One region of the Pseudomonas monsensis genome, then DNA from elsewhere that is predicted to be linked to it. Evidence: riboswitches for the same ligand, from Rfam matches in the RefSeq annotation. Region 1 holds a riboswitch; the other holds the start of a gene.
The links. Region 1 has a riboswitch for cobalamin ahead of HV782_RS12815 (ABC transporter substrate-binding protein). Riboswitches for the same ligand answer to the same signal wherever they lie in the genome.
Positions count from the first base shown of each region.

Region 2: linked by a shared signal. The riboswitch ahead of cobW (cobalamin biosynthesis protein CobW) and the one ahead of HV782_RS12815 (ABC transporter substrate-binding protein) in region 1 are both predicted to bind cobalamin.

Region 1 is NZ_CP077087.1:2,912,910-2,923,554, forward strand. Features, by position in the region: gene HV782_RS12790 (cystathionine gamma-synthase) at 490-1,662, opposite strand; gene HV782_RS12795 (pyridoxal-phosphate dependent enzyme) at 1,659-3,035, opposite strand; gene metE (5-methyltetrahydropteroyltriglutamate--homocysteine S-methyltransferase) at 3,280-5,568, shown strand; gene HV782_RS12805 (ABC transporter ATP-binding protein) at 5,614-6,378, opposite strand; gene HV782_RS12810 (FecCD family ABC transporter permease) at 6,375-7,379, opposite strand; gene HV782_RS12815 (ABC transporter substrate-binding protein) at 7,388-8,401, opposite strand; cobalamin riboswitch at 8,546-8,738, opposite strand; gene HV782_RS12820 (Ppx/GppA family phosphatase) at 8,780-9,715, opposite strand; gene HV782_RS12825 (ParD-like family protein) at 10,025-10,252, shown strand; gene map (type I methionyl aminopeptidase) at 10,249-10,645, shown strand, end outside.
Region 2 is NZ_CP077087.1:3,071,611-3,082,255, forward strand. Features, by position in the region: gene HV782_RS13380 (fatty acid cis/trans isomerase) at 1-2,212, shown strand, start outside; gene HV782_RS13385 (acyltransferase family protein) at 2,397-3,419, shown strand; gene nfuA (Fe-S biogenesis protein NfuA) at 3,477-4,061, shown strand; gene cobM (precorrin-4 C(11)-methyltransferase) at 4,262-5,008, opposite strand; gene HV782_RS13400 (cobalamin biosynthesis protein) at 5,088-5,501, opposite strand; gene HV782_RS13405 (CbtA family protein) at 5,498-6,199, opposite strand; gene HV782_RS13410 (CbtB domain-containing protein) at 6,211-6,408, opposite strand; cobalamin riboswitch at 6,528-6,749, opposite strand; cobalamin riboswitch at 7,422-7,631, shown strand; gene cobW (cobalamin biosynthesis protein CobW) at 7,732-8,805, shown strand; gene cobN (cobaltochelatase subunit CobN) at 8,809-10,645, shown strand, end outside.

The sequences.
Region 1 (10,645 bases):
AGGGTTATGAGTCCGGCGCAGTTTTGGTGAAGGCCTCGACAGCCTGTGGCAGCGGGCTTGCCCAACAAGGCTGCGCAGGATCGACCGGGTTTGGCAGGGATCGCCATCCAGAGCCGGTGCGGCGGGGCGCTCGACGGGCGTTAGGCGTTTCGCTTTCTGTTCAGCTTCGGCAAGGTTGAAATCAGTCTAAAAACACCCGGAAGGCGCGTCTGGCCTTTGCTAGGCTCAAAGGTGTAGGTGAAGACGCAGACTGATGCGCAATCGGATAGCAAGGGGACGTGGGGCGCGTTCCGAAGGGTACACGGTTAGAAAGATCTCCGCGCTGAGATCCAGCCCTTACGCCGTGTGAGGCAGCAAAGCACCGCTCTTTTTCCACGGTTGCTTTTGTACTGTGAGAGGCCCGATAAACCTTGTAAGCCAGAGACCAGCACTGGCCACCTACTCGAACACCAAAGCCCGCATCGCGCGGGCTTTGTCGTTGTGGCAGGACTAGATTTTCGTCAGGGCGTACGCCAGGTCGGCGCGCAGGTCTTCAAGGTCTTCGACGCCCACCGACAAACGCACCAGTCCATCGCCGATGCCGAGTCTGGCCCGGGTTTCAGGCGGAATGGTTGCGTGGGTCATGATCGCCGGATGCTCAATCAGGCTCTCGACGCCGCCCAGGCTCTCGGCCAGAGCGAAGATCTTTACGTTCTCGAGGAAGCGCCGCGCACCGGCCAGATCGCTGTTCAGATCCACGGAAATCATCCCGCCGAAACCGCGCATCTGTCGCTTGGCCAGTTCATGCTGCGGGTGCGAAGCCAGCCCCGGGTAGTAGACACGTTTGACCTGCGGCTGCTGTTCCAGCCACTGCGCCAACGCCAAGGCATTGCTGCAATGCCGTTCCATGCGCAACGCCAGGGTCTTCACCCCGCGCAGGGTCAGGAACGCGTCGAATGGCCCGGCAATCGCGCCCACGGCGTTCTGCAGAAAGCCGAGTTTTTCCGCAAGTTCGGCATTCTGCCCAACCACCGCAATGCCCCCGATCACGTCCGAGTGACCATTGAGGTACTTGGTGGTCGAGTGCAGCACGATGTCGAACCCCAGCTCCAGCGGCCGCTGGATATACGGACTGGCAAAGGTGTTGTCGGCCACGCAGATGATCCCGCGTGCGCGGCAGATACGGGCAATGGCTGCCAGGTCCGACAGGCTCAGCAGCGGATTGGTCGGGGTCTCGACCATGACCATGCGCGTGTCGTCCTGCAGTGCGGCTTCGAACGCCGACAGATCGGCCAGATCGACATAGCTGAAACGATGCCCGGCGCTGCGCTGGCGCACCTTGTCGAACAGACGGAAGGTGCCGCCATACAAGTCATTGCCGGAAATGATGTGCGAACCGGCCTCCAGCAATTCCAGCACCGTGGAAATCGTCGCCAGCCCGGACGCGAAGGCAAACGCCCGGGTGCCACCTTCCAGATCCGCGACACAGCGCTCAAGGGCAAAGCGTGTCGGGTTGTGCGAGCGCCCGTAGTCAAACCCCTTGTGCACACCGGGGCTGTCTTGCAGGTACGTGGAGTTGGCGTAGATCGGCGGCATCAACGCGCCGGTGGTCGGGTCCGGCGCCTGCCCGGCGTGAATCACCCGGGTCGCGAAGCCTTGGGATTTGTCGTCGTGCTGACTCATGCGAGGGATCTCCGTAATTGGTTGAGCATGTCGGTGCGGGTGATCAGGCCGTGGAAGCCTGAGGCGTCGGCGATGATCGCGACGAGGCCACGGCTGAGCACCGCTTCCAGCTCGGCCAGGGTGGCGCCGGGAGCGAGGGTTTGCAGTTTGTCGGTCATCACGCTGGAGACCGACTGGCTGAAGCGTGCAGCGTCTTCGTGCACGCCGAGCAAAATGTCCGATTCGTCGATGACGCCTACCAGTTGCTTGCCTTCCACCAGCACCGGCAGTTGCGAGACGTCCGCCAGACGCATGCGCTGAAACGCGGTCAGCAGCGTGTCGCCGGGGCCGACGCTGATCACGCGGCCGTCCTCGAAACGCCGCGCGATCAGATCGCGCAGGTCGCCATAACCCTTGCGCTGCAACAGGCCCTGATCGGTCATCCACTGGTCGTTGTAGACCTTCGACAGGTAGCGCGTGCCGGTGTCGCAGACGAAACTGACCACGCGTTTGGGCGCGGTCTGTTCGCGGCAATAACGCAATGCGGCCGCGAAGAGGGTGCCGGTCGAGGAACCTCCGAGAATGCCTTCGGCCTTGAGCAACTGGCGGGCGTGATCGAAGCTTTCTTCATCGCTGATTGAATAGGCGTGGCGCACGCTGGAGAGGTCGGTGATCGACGGGATGAAGTCTTCACCGATGCCTTCCACCGCCCAGGAACCGGGCTTCGGCAGGGTGCCATCGCGGCTGTATTGAGCCATCACCGAACCCACCGGGTCGGCGAGGACCATTTCCAGATCCGGCTGCACACGCTTGAAAAAGCGGCTCAGCCCGGTGAGCGTGCCGGCCGAGCCGACGCCGACCACGATGGCGTCCAGATCATGTTCGGTCTGCGCCCAGATCTCCGGTGCGGTACTGCATTCGTGCGCCAGCGGGTTGGCCGGGTTGTTGAACTGGTCGGCGAAGAACGCGCCGGGGATGTCTTTCGCCAAACGTGCCGCCACGTCCTGGTAATACTCGGGATGGCCCTTGCCGACATCGGAGCGGGTGATGTGCACCTCGGCGCCCATGGCCTTCAAGTGCAGGACTTTCTCGGTGGACATCTTGTCGGGTACCACCAGCACCACCCGATAACCCTTGGCGCGGCCGACCAGCGCCAGGCCCAGGCCAGTGTTGCCGGCGGTGGCTTCGACGATGGTGCCACCCGGTTGCAGGCGGCCATCACGTTCAGCCGCATCAATCATTGCCAGACCGATACGGTCCTTGATCGAGCCACCAGGGTTCTGCGATTCGAGTTTGAGAAACAGCGTGCACGGCCCGGTATCAAAGCGGGTCACGCGCACCAGAGGGGTATTGCCGATCAGCCCCAGCACGGCAGGGCGGGAGTCTTTTGACATCTCGTATTCCTTCGGTGAGTCATCGCGCTTCATGCGCAGGCAAACAGCTCATCTCGCAAGCAACATAGGCCCGGATGCCCACGCTCGCAACCCAAAAAATCCGCGATCCGCACGACATTTCCCTGTAAGCGCTGCCGCAGCTGCATGAGTAAAACTTGTGATGATCACGATTAGAATGAGTTTGTCTCACCAAGGCCTGACCTCGACAATAGCCGCCATTGACACGATTCTGGAGTTGTTTGTTATGGCACTGGCCCATTCCCTTGGATTTCCGCGCATCGGCCGCGACCGTGAACTGAAGAAAGCACAAGAGGCGTTCTGGAAAGGAGAGCTGGACGAGACGGGCCTGCGCGACGTTGGTCGTGAGCTGCGCAAGGCGCATTGGGAGATTCAGAAGAACGCCGGCATCGAGCTGCTGCCGGTCGGCGATTTCGCCTGGTACGACCAGGTCCTGACTCACTCGTTGATGTTCGGTGTGATCCCTGAGCGTTTCCGCCCGCACGACGGCAAGGCAACGTTGCAAACCCTGTTCGGCATGGCCCGTGGCGTCAGCGACACGTGCTGCGGCGGGGCTCACGCCGAGGAAATGACCAAATGGTTCGACACCAATTACCACTACCTGGTCCCGGAATTCAGTGTCGATCAGCAATTCCAGCTGGGCTGGGAGCAGTTGTTCGAAGAAGTCGAAGAAGCCCGCGCGCTGGGGCACAACGTCAAGCCTGTGGTGATCGGCCCGTTGACATACCTGTGGCTGGGCAAGGCCAAGGGTAGCGAGTTCGACAAGCTTGAACTGCTCGATCGCCTGCTGCCGCTGTACGGACAGATCTTCGCGCGGCTCGCCGCGCTCGGTGTCGAATGGGTGCAGATCGACGAACCGATTCTGGTGCTCGACTTGCCGCAAGCGTGGAAGAACGCGTTCGAGCGTGCCTACAACCAGATTCAGCGCGATCCACTGAAAAAGCTGGTTGCTACCTATTTCGGTGGGCTGGAAGAAAACCTCGGTCTGGCCGCCAACCTGCCGGTCGATGGACTGCACATTGACCTGGTGCGCGCGCCGGAACAGTACCCGACCATTCTCGATCGCCTGCCGGCCTACAAAGTGCTGTCGCTGGGAATGGTCAATGGCCGCAATGTCTGGCGCTGCGATCTGGAAAACGCCCTGGCGACCCTGCAACACGCCCATGAGCGCCTGGGTGAACGTCTATGGGTCGCGCCGTCCTGCTCGCTGCTGCACAGCCCGGTGGATCTGAGCCGCGAAGACAGTCTTGATGCCGAGCTGAAGAGCTGGCTGGCATTCGCGGTGCAAAAGTGCGAAGAAGTCGCGGTACTGGCGCACGCGGTCAAGGCGCCGGAAGCACCAAAAGTGCTGCGCGCATTGACGCAAAGCCGTTCGGTGCAGACCAGTCGCGCCGCGTCTCCGCGCATTCACAAACCGGCCGTGCAGGCCCGGGTGGCGGCGATCACCGCCAAGGACAGCCAGCGTCAGTCGCCGTTCGCCCAGCGTATCGCCAAGCAACGCGTCCGGCTGGACCTGCCGCTGTTCCCGACCACCACCATCGGTTCGTTCCCGCAGACTGCGTCGATCCGTCTGGCGCGGCAGTCGTTCAAGCAAGGCAAGCTGAGCGCGGCCGAATACACCGAAGCCATGCACAGCGAAATCCGCCATGCGGTGGACATCCAGGAACGGCTGGGCCTTGACGTGCTGGTACACGGTGAAGCCGAGCGCAATGACATGGTCGAGTACTTTGCCGAGCAACTGGATGGCTACGTATTCACCCGTTTTGGCTGGGTGCAGAGTTACGGCTCGCGTTGCGTGAAGCCGGCGGTGATCTTCGGCGATCTCAGCCGTCCGCACGCCATGACTGTCGAATGGATCCGCTATGCGCAGGGTCTGACCGACAAAGTGATGAAGGGCATGCTGACCGGGCCTGTGACCATGTTGATGTGGTCGTTCCCTCGTGAAGATGTCAGCCGCGAAGTGCAGGCCCGGCAACTGGCGCTGGCGATCCGTGACGAAGTGGTCGATCTGCAAGCGGCCGGGATCAGGATCGTGCAGATCGACGAAGCGGCATTCCGCGAAGGCTTGCCGTTGCGTCAGGCACAGTGGCAGCAGTATCTGGACTGGGCGAGCGAGGTGTTCCGCCTGTGCGCTGGCGGGGTGCACGACGAAACCCAGATTCACACGCACATGTGCTACAGCGAGTTCAACGATGTGATCGAGTCCATCGCGGCGATGGATGCGGATGTGATCACCATCGAGACGTCACGTTCGGACATGGAACTGCTCGACGCCTTCGAAGCCTTCGCCTACCCGAACGACATCGGCCCGGGCGTCTACGATATCCACTCGCCACGGATTCCGCAGGTCGCGGAAATGGCCGGTCTGCTGCGCAAGGCGGCCCGGCGCATCCCGGCCGAGCGCCTGTGGGTCAACCCGGACTGCGGCCTGAAAACCCGCGGCTGGCCGGAGACCGAAGCGGCGCTGGTGCATATGGTCGCGGCGGCGCGGCAGTTGCGCAAAGAGCTGGCGTAACGCTTGGGCCGCATGAAACACAGCCGTTGTGGAGCGGGCTGTGTTTTATGAATGAAATCGCAGGATCTGCGCACCATCGAACGGGTCTGTCAGGTAGTGCGCCTTGACCCCGAACGTTTCCTGTAGCCGCTGCGGCGTCAGCACTTCCAGCGGCTTGCCCAGAGCCACCAGCCGGCCGCGTTCCAGCACCGCCAGCCGATCGCATTTCAACGCCTGATTGAGGTCATGCAATGCAATCAGTGTGGTCACCGGCAACGCCTGCACCACGTTGAGGATCGTCAATTGATGCTGGATGTCGAGGTGGTTGGCCGGTTCGTCCAGCAGCAGGATTTGCGGGCGCTGGGCCAACGCTCGGGCAATGTGCACGCGCTGGCGTTCACCGCCTGACAAGTGACGCCAGACACGCGTGCGCAGGTGCAGCGCATCGACGTCGATCAACGCCTGTTCAACGATGGCGTCGTCCACCTGCGACCACGGCTGCAGCGCTGAAAGCCACGGTGTGCGCCCCAGTGCAACGGCGTCGAATACGCGGATGCCGTCGTCGGTGTCGGCCTGTTGTTCGACCACCGCCAGTTTTTGCGCAATGCTGCGCCGGGGCATTTTCCCGAGGGGCTGGCCTTCGAGCAGAACCTCGCCAACGCTCGGCTCGCGCAATCCGGCAAGCAGTTTCAACAGAGTGGATTTGCCCGAGCCATTGGGCCCGACGATGCCGAGGGTCTCGCTGCGCTGGACCTCCAGGCAGACACCGTCAAGCAACTCGGCGCCGCGCACCTTGAACGTCAGCCCGGAACAACTCAACACCGGGTTCATCGAGCCGATCTCCGGCCAATCAGGATGAGCGCAAACACCGGCGCGCCGACCAGCGCGGTAATCACACCGACCGGAATCACCTGACCCTTGATCAGGGTGCGCGACAGCACGTCGGCGGCAATCAGAAACACCGCGCCCCCCAATGCGCTGGCCGGCAGCAGACGGGCATGCCCGGTGCCGAGCAACAGACGCGCCGCATGGGGAATCACCAGGCCGACAAAACCGATCGAACCGACAATCGACACCATCACCGCCGTTACCAGCGCCGCGCAACCGATCAGCACAATCTGCACCCGCCGCACCGGTATGCCGAGGGACGCCGCCGAATCCGCGCCAAAGGTAAATGCATCCAGCGCGCGCCGATGCCACAGGCACACCAGCAAGCCGAACAGGGCCACCGGCACCGCCAGCCACACCGACGGCCAGCGCACGCCGCCGAGATTACCGAGCAGCCAGAACATGATGCCGCGCGCCTGCTCGGAACTCGCCGAACGGGTAATCAGAAACGCGGTGAGCGCATTGAACAGCTGCGAGCCGGCGATCCCCGCGAGAATGATCTGCCCGGTGCCGTTGGCCGAACCGCTGACACGGGCCAGCAGAATGACCAGCACGAACGCCGTTACCGCGCCGGCAAAAGCTCCGGCGGACAGCGAAATCGCCCCGGCGCCAATCCCGAGCAGCGCCACCATCACCGCGCCGGTCGAGGCCCCGGCGGAGATGCCGAGCAAATAGGGATCGGCCAGCGGATTGCGCAGCAGCGACTGCAAAATCACCCCGCACGTCGCCAGACCGGCACCGCACGCGGCGGCGACCAGGGCGCGGGTCAGGCGGTAGTTCCAGACAATGCCTTCGTCGATCGGGTCGAGCGCATGCCCGGCGGTCCACAGCTTGTTGGCCAGCACTTTTAGCACCACGTCCGGAGCAATCGACGTCTCTCCGATGGCGACCCCCGCGAGCACGGCGATCAACAGTGTCGTCAGGGCCAGTAGTGCGCGGATCAGGCTTTTATTCATTGCGACAGGTCATAGCCGTTGAGGGCCGTGGCCAGTTGCTCGATGCCATCGAACGTGCGCAGGCTGGCCTGCATGGCCAGGGCGTCGAGAATGATGATGCGGTTGTTTTTCACCGCGTCCATGTTGCGGGTCACCGGGTCGCTGCGCAGGAAGGCGAGTTTCTTCTGATAGTCGTCAGCGGGGAAGCGCCGGCGATCCATGCGTGCGATGACGATGAAGGTCGGGTTGGCCTTGGCGATGGTTTCCCAGCCGACCGTCGGCCACTCTTCATCGGATTGCACCACGTTGCGCACGCCGAGGGTACTCAGCATGAAATCGGGAATGCCTTTGTGTCCGGCCACGAAGGGCTCGATGTCCATCTGCGCACTGGAGAACCAGACCACGGCACTTGCGTCTTTCAATTGTTTGCCCTGAGCCGTGGCGACTGATCGGGCGAGGCTGGCCTTGAGTTGTTCATTGAGCTGCTGGCCGCGGTCCTGCACATCGAAGATTTGCGCCAGTTGGCTCACGCTCTTGTAAATCGTGTCGATGCGAAACGGCGCCAGCCGGGTACCGTCGGCGCCGACGAGGTTGTCCTTGGCTTCGCAATCGGAGGGCAGCAGGTACGTCGGAATCTTCAGCTCGTGAAACTGCTCGCGCGTGCCCACCGCACCTTGTGGGCCGACCATCCATTCCAGCTCCACGGCGACCAGTTCCGGGCGCTTGCCGATCACCGCTTCGAAACTCGGCTCGTTATCGGCCAGGCGTTCGATCTTGTCGTTCTGCGCCTTGTACGTGGCCAGCACGTCGTTGAACCACAGCGAGGTGCCGACCACTTTGTCGCCCAGGCCCAGGGCGTAAAGCATTTCGGTGCCAGCCTGGCCGATGGTGACGGTGCGCGTGGGGGCGTGCTGGAAGGTCAGGGTGCTGCCGCAGTTCTCGACGGTCAGTGGATAGGTCGTCGGCGCTGCATGGGCGAGCGCGCAAAGACTCAGGCCGGTGAGCAGGATGGCAACGCGGGGCAGCAGCATGGGCAGTCTCCAGGGGAACCGTACGCAAGGCGGGGAGAGTACGGTCTGGAAACACACCAGCGAACGCAGTCATGGCAACAGCGCAAGGCTGCTGATCAAACGAAGACGCGCACGGCACGATGTCCTTCCCGGACACCCCGCCGGTTAGTAGTCACTGTGCCGGCAGGTCTCCTGACTGATGCGTCATCGCCCGTGCTCCGGCCTTCCCGGGTTCACCCAGTGGCAGTCGTGGAGCAGGCTCAGCACCTACAGTTGCGGGGGCAGTTCCGAACGATGCGCTGACGCACCTCGGATTCCCTATTAATTCCGTATGGAAACCGGCGGCGGCATGGTAGTCGATCGAGCCGCTTTAGGGGAGACGAATCTGCCGGAGGGGAATTAATGCTTGCTCATCAAACCGTGCAGTACGCCCAGGCGCAGGCCGGGTTCGGACGGCACCATCTGCGAAATGCCGAACACCTTGAACGCCGCCAGCATCAACACCAGGCCACCGGGCAGAATGCTCTGGCGGTGCGCTTGCAGGCCGGCGAGTTTCAGTTGCTGGACGTTCTTCACTTTCAGCAGCAGTAACGACAGGCGCAACAGCCCACCGTAGGTAATGCCGTCGTGGCCGAAGTCGTTCAGGCGATTGGCCTTGAGCACCTTGGCGAGCATGCGCGCGGTGCCGGATGAGCCAATGGTTTGCTGCCAGCCTTGCGCGCGATAGCGGCGGGCGACTTTTTCAAATTGCAGGATGGCGACGCGCTCGGCTTCTTGCAAGGCACCGGGGGTAATGCGCCCATCGGGAAAATAGCGCGCGCCCAGCGTGCCGCTGCCGATGGCAATGCTTTCAGTCAGCAACGGTTGCGAGCCTTGGCCGAGGATCAGTTCGGTGGAACCGCCACCGATATCGACCACCAGACGCATGTCGTCAGCAGTCGGCAGTGCATGCGCCACGCCGGCATACACCAGCCGAGCCTCTTCATGTCCGGAAATGACGTCGATGTCAAAGCCCAGATGCCGCTCGGCGCTGGCGAGAAACAGTTGTGCATTGTCGGCTTCGCGCACGGCGCTGGTGGCCACCGCACGCACCCGACCCGCTTCGAACCCCCGCAGCTTTTTGCCGAACCGCGCCAACGCCTGCCAGCCGCGATCCAGCGCCAGGGTGTCCAGCGCGCCACCGTCAAACCCCTCGGCCAGGCGCACCGGTTCGCGCAAGGTTTTCACCTCCTGAATCATGAAGCCTTTGCGGCTGCGGACCGACTGGCCGATCATCATGCGAAATGCATTCGAACCCAGGTCGATGGCGGCAAACAGCGAGGCGTCTTCTTTCATGGGAGTCCTTGCAAAACGTCCGTCTCAAGGCTCAAGACGGTTTGCGAGGATTCTGCCGTGAAGTTGATGACATCCTGATGACGGCAGCGGGGCGGTTCAATGAATGTGTGTCTGTCATGACACTGTCATTATCCGGCGTCTATGCTGAGCCCAATACATCGCGTGTTCTTAAAGTTTTTGCTGCCTCTTTTGGCAGCTTTTTTTTGCCTGCGATTTGCCGCGCTACGTCCTGCAGATTGTGTGCGTTTGCAATTTCGCGTAAGGCTTGGCTAATATACGATCCATATACACAACGTATCGGATTCATATATGGGCATCGTAAAGATTTCTGAGGACATGCACGAGAACCTGCGCATCTCCAGCAATGCACTCAGCCGCTCGATCAACGCGCAGGCCGAGCACTGGATGCGCATCGGCATGCTCGCCGAGCTGCACCCCAACCTCGACCACAGCGCCATTTGCCGCTTGCTGATTCGCGCCGAACAGAACGGCGGGCTGGATCTGCAACAACTGACTCAGGAAGCCGTCAGCGCATGAGAAACCAGATCAAGATCAACACGCCCGCCGAGATCGCGCAATCACGCGCCGCCGGTCAACTCGCCGCTGAAGTACTGGCGATGCTGGTGCCGCATGTAAAGGCCGGTGTGACCACCGACGAACTGGATCGGCTGTGCAACGACTACATCGTCAATGTGCAGAAAGCGGTTCCGGCCAACGTCGGTTATCACGGTTTCCCGAAAACCGTCTGCGCTTCGGTCAACGACGTGGTGTGCCACGGTATTCCCTCGGGTACGCCGTTGCAGAATGGCGACATCGTCAACCTCGACATCGCGGTGATCAAGGACGGCTGGTTCGGTGATACCAGCCGCATGTACGTGGTCGGCGAGGCGACGCCTGAGGCGCAGCACCTGATCAACACCACCTACGAGG
Region 2 (10,645 bases), 160 kb from region 1:
TTCCTATACCCGTGATATTCAGCCGATCTTCACCGAAAAGTGCGTGGCATGCCATGCGTGCTACGACTCCGCCTGTCAGCTGAACCTGGGCAGTGGTGAAGGCGCCGCCCGTGGCGCGAGCAAGATGCCGGTGTATGACGGCGAGCGGACTCAGGCCGCGCCGACCACCCGACTGTTCTACGACGCTTTTGGCAAGCGTGCCTGGCAGCAGAAAGACTTCTATTCGGTGCTCGATGCCCAAGGCAGTCAGGCGGCGCTGATGGCGCGCATGCTGGAGCTGGGGCACAAAACCCCGTTGACCCCGAATGCCAAACTCCCTGAAGACATCGTCCTCGGCCTGCAACGGGAAAACATGTGCGCGATGCCCGCCGAGTTCGAAGGCTATGCCGGCGCTCATCCGAAAGAAGGCATGCCACTGGCGGTGACCGGTCTGACCGATCAGCAATACCAGACGCTGCAACGCTGGCTGGCGTCCGGTGCGCCAATTGACGAGCAAGGCCTGGCGCCCAGCGCCAAAGAGGCGTTGCAGATCGTGCAGTGGGAAAACCTGCTAAACACCCCCGGTGCCCGTCAGAGTCTGGTCGGACGCTGGCTGTACGAGCACTGGTTTCTCGCGCACCTGTATTTCAAGGACGGCGAGCCAGGGCATTACTTCCAGTGGGTGCGCTCGCGCACACCGACCGGCCAGCCAATCGACCTGATTGCCACCCGCCGTCCGAACGATGATCCGGGTACTCAGGTGTACTACCGCTTGTGGCCCGTGCAAGGGGTGATCGTGCACAAGACCCACATCACCTATCCGCTGAGCGCGGCGAAGATGGCGCGGGTCAAAAGCCTGTTCTACAGCGGCAACTGGCAGGTCAACGCTTTGCCGGGGTATGGACCGCAGAGCCGGGCCAACCCGTTTGCCACGTTCGAGGCGATCCCGGCGCAGGCGCGTTATCAGTTCATGCTCGATAACGCCGAGTACTTCGTCCGCACCTTCATTCGCGGGCCAGTGTGCCGGGGGCAGATCGCGACCGACGTGATCCGCGACAACTTCTGGGCGCTGTTCCAGGCGCCGGAGCACGATCTGTACATCACCGACCCGAACTATCGCGGCCATGCCACACCGTTGCTGGCGATGCCGGGGCAGAACGATGACGTCGGCAGTGTCCTCAGCCTGTGGCGCAACTACCGCGACAAGCGTAACGAGTACGAGGCCCTGCGCCGCGACAGCTACGCCGACCAACCGCCGCCGAGCTGGTCGACCCTGTGGGCCGGCAACGACAATGCGCTGTTGAGCATCTTCCGCCACTTCGACAGCGCCTCGGTGACCAAAGGCCTGATCGGCGAAGTGCCACAGACTATGTGGCTGTTCGATTATCCGCTGCTGGAGCGCACCTATTACCAGTTGGCGGTCAACTTCGATGTGTTCGGCAACGTCTCCCATCAGGCGCAGACCCGCCTGTATTTCGACCTGATCCGCAACGGCGCCGAGCAGAACTTCCTGCGTCTGATGCCGGCCGATTCCCGTGAGGACTACCTCGACGATTGGTACCAGAGCAGCGGTCAGTTCAAGATGTGGCTCGATTATGAGGCGATCGACGACGACAAGCCGACCGGGCTGAAACTCGCAGGGAAAGACCCCAAATATGACTTCGCCATGCAGTTGCTGGCGCGTTACGGCGATCTCAATGCGCGGCCTGATCCGATCAACCGGTGCGACGGCGCGTATTGCTCGCGGCCGAATATCGACCCGGCGCTGCAGAATGCCGAACAGGCCCTCAGTCGCCTGACATCGCGCCCGGCTGCCGGCTTGAAGGTGATCGAACAACTGCCGGAAGCAACGATGTTGCGCATCGAGACCGCCAGCGGCAAGCGCGAGGTCTACAGCCTGCTGCGCAATCGCGCACACAGCAACGTGGCGTTCCTGTTGGGCGAGTCGCTGCGCTATCAGCCGGGGCTCGACACCTTGACCATTTATCCTGGGGTACTCAGCAGTTATCCGAACTTCATGTTCAATATTCCGGCCGATCAGGTACCCGCGTTTGTTGACGCCATGGAGCATGCCAAGGACGCCGACCGCTTCGAGAAAATCGTCGAACGCTGGGGTATTCGTCGCAGTCATCCGCAATTCTGGTTCTATTTTCACGACCTGAGTCAGTACATGCACGAAACCGAGCCGGTGGAAGAGGGCGTACTGGACATGAACCGCTACGAGAATCTTTGATCGTTTGAGTGCGACCTACTGTCCCAATACCTGGCGACACCGCGAAACTATTGTAGGAGTGAGCCTGCTCGCGATCGCGGTGTGTCAGGCGCATCACATGTTGATCGGGCTGACGCCATCGCGAGCAGGCTCACTCCTACAAGGTATCGGCGGTGGTTTCGAGCGATCTGGTCAGGAGCGGTCAATGTTGATTTCAGTGCAAGCCCTGCGTGCACTTGCCGCCTGGACGGTGGTTTGCCACCACTTCATGCAGATTTTCTTCGACTTCAAGGCACGTGGGCCGCTGGGGCAGTTGTTCATCGACAAAGGCGCGGTGGGGGTCGATATCTTCTTCGTCATCAGCGGCCTGGTGATTTTCCTCTCCACTGAGGGCAAGTCGCTGCCGCCGACGCGGTTTCTGCTGTACCGGCTGTTTCGCATCGTCCCGGCGTATTGGCTGTACACGTTGCTGATGGCGTTGCTGGTGGTGTTCGCTCAGCCGCTGTTGCCGGATCAGTCGCTGGACTGGAACCATCTGCTCCTGTCGCTGCTCTTCATCCCGACCGAAAATCCCGGTGGCTACGGCATTTATCCAACGCTCAATGTCGGCTGGACGCTCAATTACGAAATGCTCTTCTACGTGCTGTTCGCCTGGGCTCTGCTGTTTCGCCTGGAAGTGCGGCTGCTGGTGGTCGCGGCGTTGCTGTTCGCGGTCAGTCAGGCGTGGACCGGGTTTGGCTGGATCAGCGCGTTCTATCGCTCGGATATCGTCTATGAGTTTTTGCTGGGGATCGCCATCGGCATGCTCTACCGCCGTGGCTGGATCGGTGCCGGCCTGTGGCTGCCGTTGCTGGGAATCGGCGCGGCGTTGCTGGCCATTTATCACCTCGCGCCGGCGCCAAGGCTATTGAACTGGGGCGTGCCGAGCGCGGTGCTGGTGCTGTCGTGCATGGCGCTGGAGCGTTATGTCGAGCGCAGCCGAGTGCTCAAGCTGCTCGGCGACTGCTCCTATTCGGTGTACCTGATGCATGTGCTGGTGCTGTCGGCCGGTGGTTTCCTCGCGCAGCGCTACGGCATCAACCCGTATTTGATGTTTGGCGTCTGTGTGCTGGCCATCGGCGTCGGTTCGTGGCTGAGCTACGAATGGGTGGAAAAACGCAGTTATCGCTGGCTCAAGGCGCGAGTGGACGACGAGCCGGTCGAGAATCTTTCCCGACAAAAATACTAGGACTTTGTCCGGCGCAACGATTGGCGTAAACTGCGCCCAAGCCTGCGAGGAGTTTCCATGACCGCTATTACCATTACCGACGCCGCCCACGATTACCTGGCTGATCTGCTGTCCAAGCAGAACACCCCGGGTATCGGCATCCGCGTCTTCATCACCCAGCCTGGCACCCAGTACGCCGAAACCTGCATTGCCTATTGCAAGCCGGGCGAAGAAAAACCCGAAGACACCGCGCTGGGGCTGAAAAGCTTCACCGCTTACATTGATTCGTTCAGCGAAGCGTTTCTCGACGACGCCGTTGTCGACTACGCCACCGACCGTATGGGCGGCCAGCTGACCATCAAGGCGCCGAACGCCAAAGTGCCGATGGTCAACGCCGACAGTCCGGTCAACGAGCGGATCAACTACTACCTGCAGACCGAAATCAACCCGGGGCTGGCCAGCCACGGCGGTCAGGTCAGCCTGATCGATGTGGTTGAGGATGGCATTGCCGTGCTGCAGTTTGGCGGCGGTTGCCAGGGCTGCGGCCAGGCGGACGTCACCCTCAAGGAAGGCATCGAGCGCACCTTGCTTGAGCGCATTCCCGAGCTGAAAGGTGTTCGCGACGTGACCGACCACACGCAGAAAGAAAACGCCTACTACTAAGTAAGGTGTTCACTGCGGACATGAAAAACGGCGCCCCGTGAGCGCCGTTTTTTTATGCACTTGATTAATGAGTGCCTGTTTACTGTGTGGTGAGGGGATTTATCCCCGATGGGTTGCGAAGCAGCCCCAGAAAAGGAACTGCTGCGCAGTTCATCGGGGATAAATCCCCTCGCCACAGGTTGTACCCAATCCCATATGATTCAGGGCCTGTACAGGTGCGCATGCCCCGCGCGATACAACGATGACTCGCTAAACACCTCACTGCCCAACACCCGTCCAACCAGAATCAGCGCCGTACGCCGAAACCCTTTGGCTGCAACCTTCCCGGCAATATCCGCCAGCGTCCCCACCACCCAGTCCTGATCCGGCCACGTCGCCCGGTGAATCACCGCAATCGGGCAATCCGCGCCGTAGTGCGGCAGCAACTCCACGAGGATTTTCTCCAGATGATTGACCCCCAGATGAATCGCCATGGTCGCGCCATGCTGCGCCAGACTGGCGAGTTCTTCGCCCGCCGGCATCGCGGTTTTATCGGCATAACGGGTCAGAATCACGCTCTGCGACACATCCGGCAGAGTCAGTTCGGCGCCTAACAACGCCGCACACGCCGCTGTTGCCGTCACGCCGGGGATGATCTCGAACGGAATGTTCAGCTCACGCAGATGGCGAATTTGCTCGCCGATCGCGCCGTACAGGCTCGGATCGCCCGAATGTACGCGCGCCACATCCTGACCGTTGGCATGGGCGACCTTGATCAATTCAATGATCTGCTCCAGATGCAATTCGGCGCTGTTGACCACGGTCTCGGCCTGATGCCCCTCCAGCACCGCCGCCGGGACCAGCGAGCCTGCATAGATGATCACCGGGCAGCGACGGATCAGCCGCTGGCCTTTGACGGTGATCAATTCCGGGTCGCCGGGGCCGGCGCCGATGAAGTAGACGGTCATCGTGGAATCCTTTGAAAACAGCCGCAGCAACCCTTCAGATGAAGATTGCTCATGATCGAGGGCGGGGATTATCGGGGGTTTACGCAGCGCCGGCCAAGGCCAACGTCGCCTGGGCGTATTTTTGACGGGAAATCAGCAGCTTTGCCGGGGCCTGAATCAGTTGTTCGGCCAGGGCCAGGGCGGCACTTTCCGCCACGCCGTAACAACCGGTTCGCTCGTAGGCGATCTGCGAGTGGTGACTGAGCCGTTGCTGATAACCGGCCAGTTCTGCGCTGCTGAAGTACAGCAACGGCAGAGCCAGTTGTGCGGCAAGTTCCTGCAAACCCGGTTCATCACGCTTGAGGTCGATACTGGCCAGGGCCTTGACTGCCTCAAGTTCAATGCGATGGGCCTGCAAGGCCTGATCGAGTAACGCGCGCAGCGTGCTGGCCGGGCAGCCACGCTGGCAGCCCAGGCCGACCACAAAGGTCGACGCTGCGCGGTCATTCATCATGCGTGGTAGTGACCATCGCTTTTGCGGCGGAACAACCACGCGCTGATCAGGCCCAGGGCCAGCCAGAACGCCACGTTGGTCAACTGCGAAGCGATTTTGAACTGGGCTTCAAGTGCTTCAGGGGCGAGCATGGAATGCACTTCCGGTTGTGGCGCGCCAATCACATGTGGCACCGCAAGGATCGCTACCCCGAGGATCTTCATCACCCATGGACGGCTGAAGGCGATCAGCGCGAGGCCGACGGCCGTGGACGCGGCGGTACCGATCCACCACAGCTGCCGCGAGGCCAGATCGGCGGCAGCGGTGCCCGGCAATTCAGGCGGCAGGCCCAGCGTCGGGGCGAGGACGAAGGTGGCGTAACCAGCCAGGCCCCAGAGCAGGCCTTGCGAGGTTTTGGTCGGTGCACGCAGGGTGTACAGACCGGCGAGCATCAGCGCGAAACCGACCGCCACCACCAGATTGCCACCGGTGGTCGAGGCCACACGCTGCCAGCCGTCTTCCGGCTCCCAGGCTTCGGCATCGTGGGTGTGCGCCGCGGTGCCGGCAGCGTGTTCGTGGACCGCAACAACCGGTTCGGCTTTTTCAAAGGTTTCAGCCTGCAGAATCAGTGGCGAAACCCAGAAGCTCTGCAGCAGCGTCAGGAGCAGGGCGGCCAGCAGCCCGGTAAAACCTGCGGTTTGCGCAATACGCTTGATCATGTCGGCAGGTCTCAGTGGCACGGGAACGCGGCGCTGTGGCGGGTATCGTGAGCGGCGTTGTGCACCGCTTCGATGTGCGAAAAACCGGCGAAGTAGACGAGGCCGGCACCGAGGATCGAGGCGAAGAACGCCGCGATCAGGCGTTGGCTCAGTGTGGCGGTGCTGGCGATTTTGTCTGTGTTGCTGGCGGTGCTGCTGATGATCGACATGGCGCTTCCCTCTGGAGTGTCAGCGGGTGAATAGAGCGCATGAAAACCCTGCGAGTCAGGCACGCAGAGGTTCGAACAGCGCCCGCCCACCGCGGGTTGTCAGGTTCAGCGACGCAAATGCGCGCTGTGTGTTGCGGGCCGGTCTCCGGGCTCACGAGGGGTTGGCGTCAGGCCGACCTGCAAGCGTCACCTTCCCATGCCGCAGGGACACAGTGGATCTGACGCTTCGCTCGCTTACCGTTGCGGGGGCAGCACCGGACTGACATGGCTTTGAGTAAAGCACATGATTCACCGGTTTCCCGTTTCACCCTGTGAAGGGCACCCGTAACAAGTTGTGTAGGAGAGCATGTGGGGGGGAATTTAGTCAATTGAATGGGCATAACCGTTGCTGCGGGTGTTGTTGATTGGGCTCCCGCCCTTACGGTGGGTCACTTTTTCCAGACGCCGGAATGCCGGCCCAGCGAAAAATAACCAAAAAGGCTGCCCCCGGCGTCAGTCTGCAAGAGCCTGGTCGGCTTTCAGGCCGCTATCGCTGGCAAGCCAGCTCCCACAGGGGTTGAGTGCATTCTGTTAGGGATTGGTCGGCTGGCTGGCCGTCATCGCTGGCAAGCCAGTTCCCACAAAAAAACAAAGGCAGCCCACAGCCCACAGCCCTTGCTTCTCACCACTCAACACAATGAGCGTTAGCTCGAGTACCGCTTTTGATCTCAGCGCCCGTCGGCAGGCTGAGTGGAGGGATTTAGCCGGGGGTGGGAGCGTAGCGACCGTTTGGCGCAGCCAAACACATCGAGAGGAGGTGCAGCGAAGCAAACCGGAGGCGATGCCCCCCGGATAGATCCCGGAGCGAAGGGACCCGAGCCTAGGCGAGGGCCGAACGTCAGGGTAAAGCCTTTTTGGTTACTTTTTCGGCGTCTGGAAAAAGTGACCCGCCGTAAGGGCGGAACCCTAATCAGCAACACCCGCAGAAACGGATACGCCCCCAATCCAAACATTGACCCATCCCCACACCATGCGTAGCCTTGCGCTTTCGAGGTTCTTCGGCACATGCCGAAGCTAAGAAGGGAACGCGGTCAAAGCCGCGGCTGCCCCCGCAACTGTGAACGGTGAAGTTCGCTGCCACGCCACTGCCAGCTCGATCAAAGAGCCAGCGGGAAGGCGCAGCGAATGCCAGGCCAAGCCTGAACGCCGTCAGCCAGGAGACCTGCCTCGTCACAGATTCTCACTACAACCGGGCGGGGTGATCCGGTGGCGAACGCTTCCGGCGCGCATGCGCGTTGCCGGTTCTCGTCCCGTATGCCCGCCGCTTTGCCAAAGGGCATACCGATGAAAACACTGGCCAAACTCCCCGTCACCATCGTTACCGGCTTCCTCGGTTCGGGCAAAACCACGCTGCTGCGGCATATGCTCGACAACGCCCAGGGCCGTCGTATCGCGGTGATCGTCAACGAGTTTGGCGAGTTGGGCATCGACGGCGAAATCCTCAAGCAATGCACCATCGGTTGCACCGAAGAAGAAGCCACCGGCCGGGTCTACGAACTGGCCAATGGCTGCCTGTGCTGCACCGTTCAGGAAGAGTTCTTCCCGGTGATGCGCGAACTGGTGGCCCGTCGCGGCGATCTCGACCATATCCTCATCGAAACTTCCGGGCTGGCCCTGCCAAAACCGCTGGTGCAGGCTTTCCAGTGGCCGGAAATCCGCAGCGCCTGCACTGTTGATGCGGTGATCACCGTGGTCGACAGCCCGGCCGTGGCCGCCGGCACTTTCGCTGCGTTCCCGGATCAAGTCGATGCCCAGCGCAAACTCGATCCGAACCTCGATCATGAATCGCCGCTGCACGAACTGTTCGCCGATCAACTGGCCAGCGCTGACCTCGTCATTCTGAACAAAGCCGACCAGACCAGCCCTGAAGATCTGGCGCGTGTACGCGCTGAAGTCGCCGAAGAACTGCCGCCGGCGGTGAAAATCATCGAAGCGAGCAACGGTCGTCTGCCGCTGGACGTGCTGATCGGCCTCGGCGCCGGTTCCGAAGAACACATCGACAGCCGCCACAGCCATCATGATCACCACCATGGTGAAGGCGATGACGACCACGATGACCATGATCACGACGCCTTCGATTCGATCTCCATCGAACTGCCGCAAGCCGACGAAAGCCTGCTGCTCGACGCACTGACGCAACTGGTGGTCAAGCACGGCATCCTGCGTGTCAAAGGTTTCGCCGCCATTCCGAATAAGCCAATGCGCCTGCTGATTCAAGGCGTGGGCACGCGTTTCGACAAGCATTTCGACCGTCAGTGGGGCGCCGATGAAGCGCGCGTCACCCGTCTGGTGCTGATCGGTCAGGAACTCGACGCCGCACAACTCGAAGCGCAACTGCGCGCCGCGCTCAGCGTTTAAACCATGCACCTGCTCAGGACCCAGCCCGGCGGTTTCGTGTCGGATGACAATATCGCCGACCTTGGCCAAACCCCCGCCGAGCTGGTGATCCTGTGCAGCGGCGATTCCAGCCTGGCGCTGCTCGCCGAAGCCGCGCAGCAGTTGCCCGAGGATTACCCGAGCCTGCGTCTGGCCAACCCGATGCAGGTGCAGAATCACGCGTCGGTCGATCTGTACGTCGACGAGGTGTTACGCCACGCCAAGGTGATTTTGATCTCGCTGCACGGCGGCATCGCTTATTGGCGCTACGGCGTCGAGCGGCTGGTCGAGCTGTCGGAGCGCGGCGTGCAGGTGATTCTGGTACCGGGCGATGATCGCCCCGACCCGGAGCTCAGTGACCTGAGCACCGTGCCCGCCGAAGATCGCGACCGCCTCTGGCAGTTCCTGCGTCAGGGTGGCCTGGGCAATGCACTGGATTTCTTTCATTGCCTGGCCAACCGCTGGCTCGCCCGTGATTACCTGTGGGGCGAGCCGCAAGCCTTGCCGCGTACGGCGATTTATCACCCGGACAAAACCAGCGCCGCACTGGCTGACTGGCAAGCCGACTGGCTGGCGGAATGCCCGGTGGCGGCGGTGTTGTTTTATCGCTCGCATTTGCAGGCGGCCAATACCGCGTTCATCGACGTGTTCTGCCAGCGCTTGCAGGCGGCGGGGCTCAATCCGCTGCCGATCGCCGTCGCCAGTCTGAAAGAGCCGGGCTGCCTGAGCGTGGTCGAGGATTGGCTGGATGAAGTCGAGGCAGGGGTCATTCTCAATACCACCGGTTTCGCCCAGTCCAGCCCGGAAGCCCCGCACCTGCGGCCGTTTCGCCGCAACATTGCGGTGATTCAGGCCATCTGCGCCCAAGACAACGAGCCCGGCTGGCGCGACAGCGAGCAGGGGCTGGGCCCGCGCGATCTGGCGATGCACATTGCCTTGCCGGAACTCGACGGACGCATCATCAGTCGGCCGATCAGCTTCAAGGATCTGGCCTGGCGCAGCGAGCGCAGCCAGTCCGATGTGGTCTGTTACCGTGCGCAGCCCGAACGCATGGATTTCGTCGCTGAACTGGCGCGGCGCTGGATCGACCTCGCGCGGGTGCCGAATGCCGGTAAGCGCATCGCACTGGTTCTCGCCAATTACCCGACCCGTGACGGCCGCATCGGCAACGGTGTCGGTCTCGACACGCCGGCGGCGACGCTGAACATCCTGCGTGCGTTGCAGGCTGAGGGATATCCGGTCGCGGCAGAGCTGCCGGGCAGCGGCACCGAGTTGATTCAGCAATTGCTCGGTGGCGTCAGCAACGATCTCGAGACGATTGATCTGCGCCCGTGCCAGCAAAGTCTGGCGATGGATGATTACCTGGCCCAGTTCAACGCACTGCCCGAGGCCAATCGCACGGCCGTGACCGAGCGCTGGGGCGCGCCGCAAAACGATCCGATGTGCCGCGACGCACGCATGATGATCGCCGGCCTGCGCTTCGGTCTGACTTTTGTCGGCATTCAACCGGCGCGCGGCTATCAGGTCGATCCGAGCGCGGTGTATCACGACCCGGATCTGGTGCCGCCCCACGGCTATCTGGCGTTCTATTTCTGGTTGCGCAAGACCTACGGCGCCCACGCGGTGATCCACGTCGGCAAGCACGGTAACCTCGAATGGCTGCCGGGCAAGGGCGTCGGCCTCTCGGAAAACTGCTGGCCGGACGCACTGCTCGGGCCGCTGCCGAACATCTATCCGTTTATCGTCAACGATCCGGGCGAGGGCGCCCAGGCCAAACGGCGCACGCAAGCGGTGATCATCGACCACCTGATGCCGCCGCTGA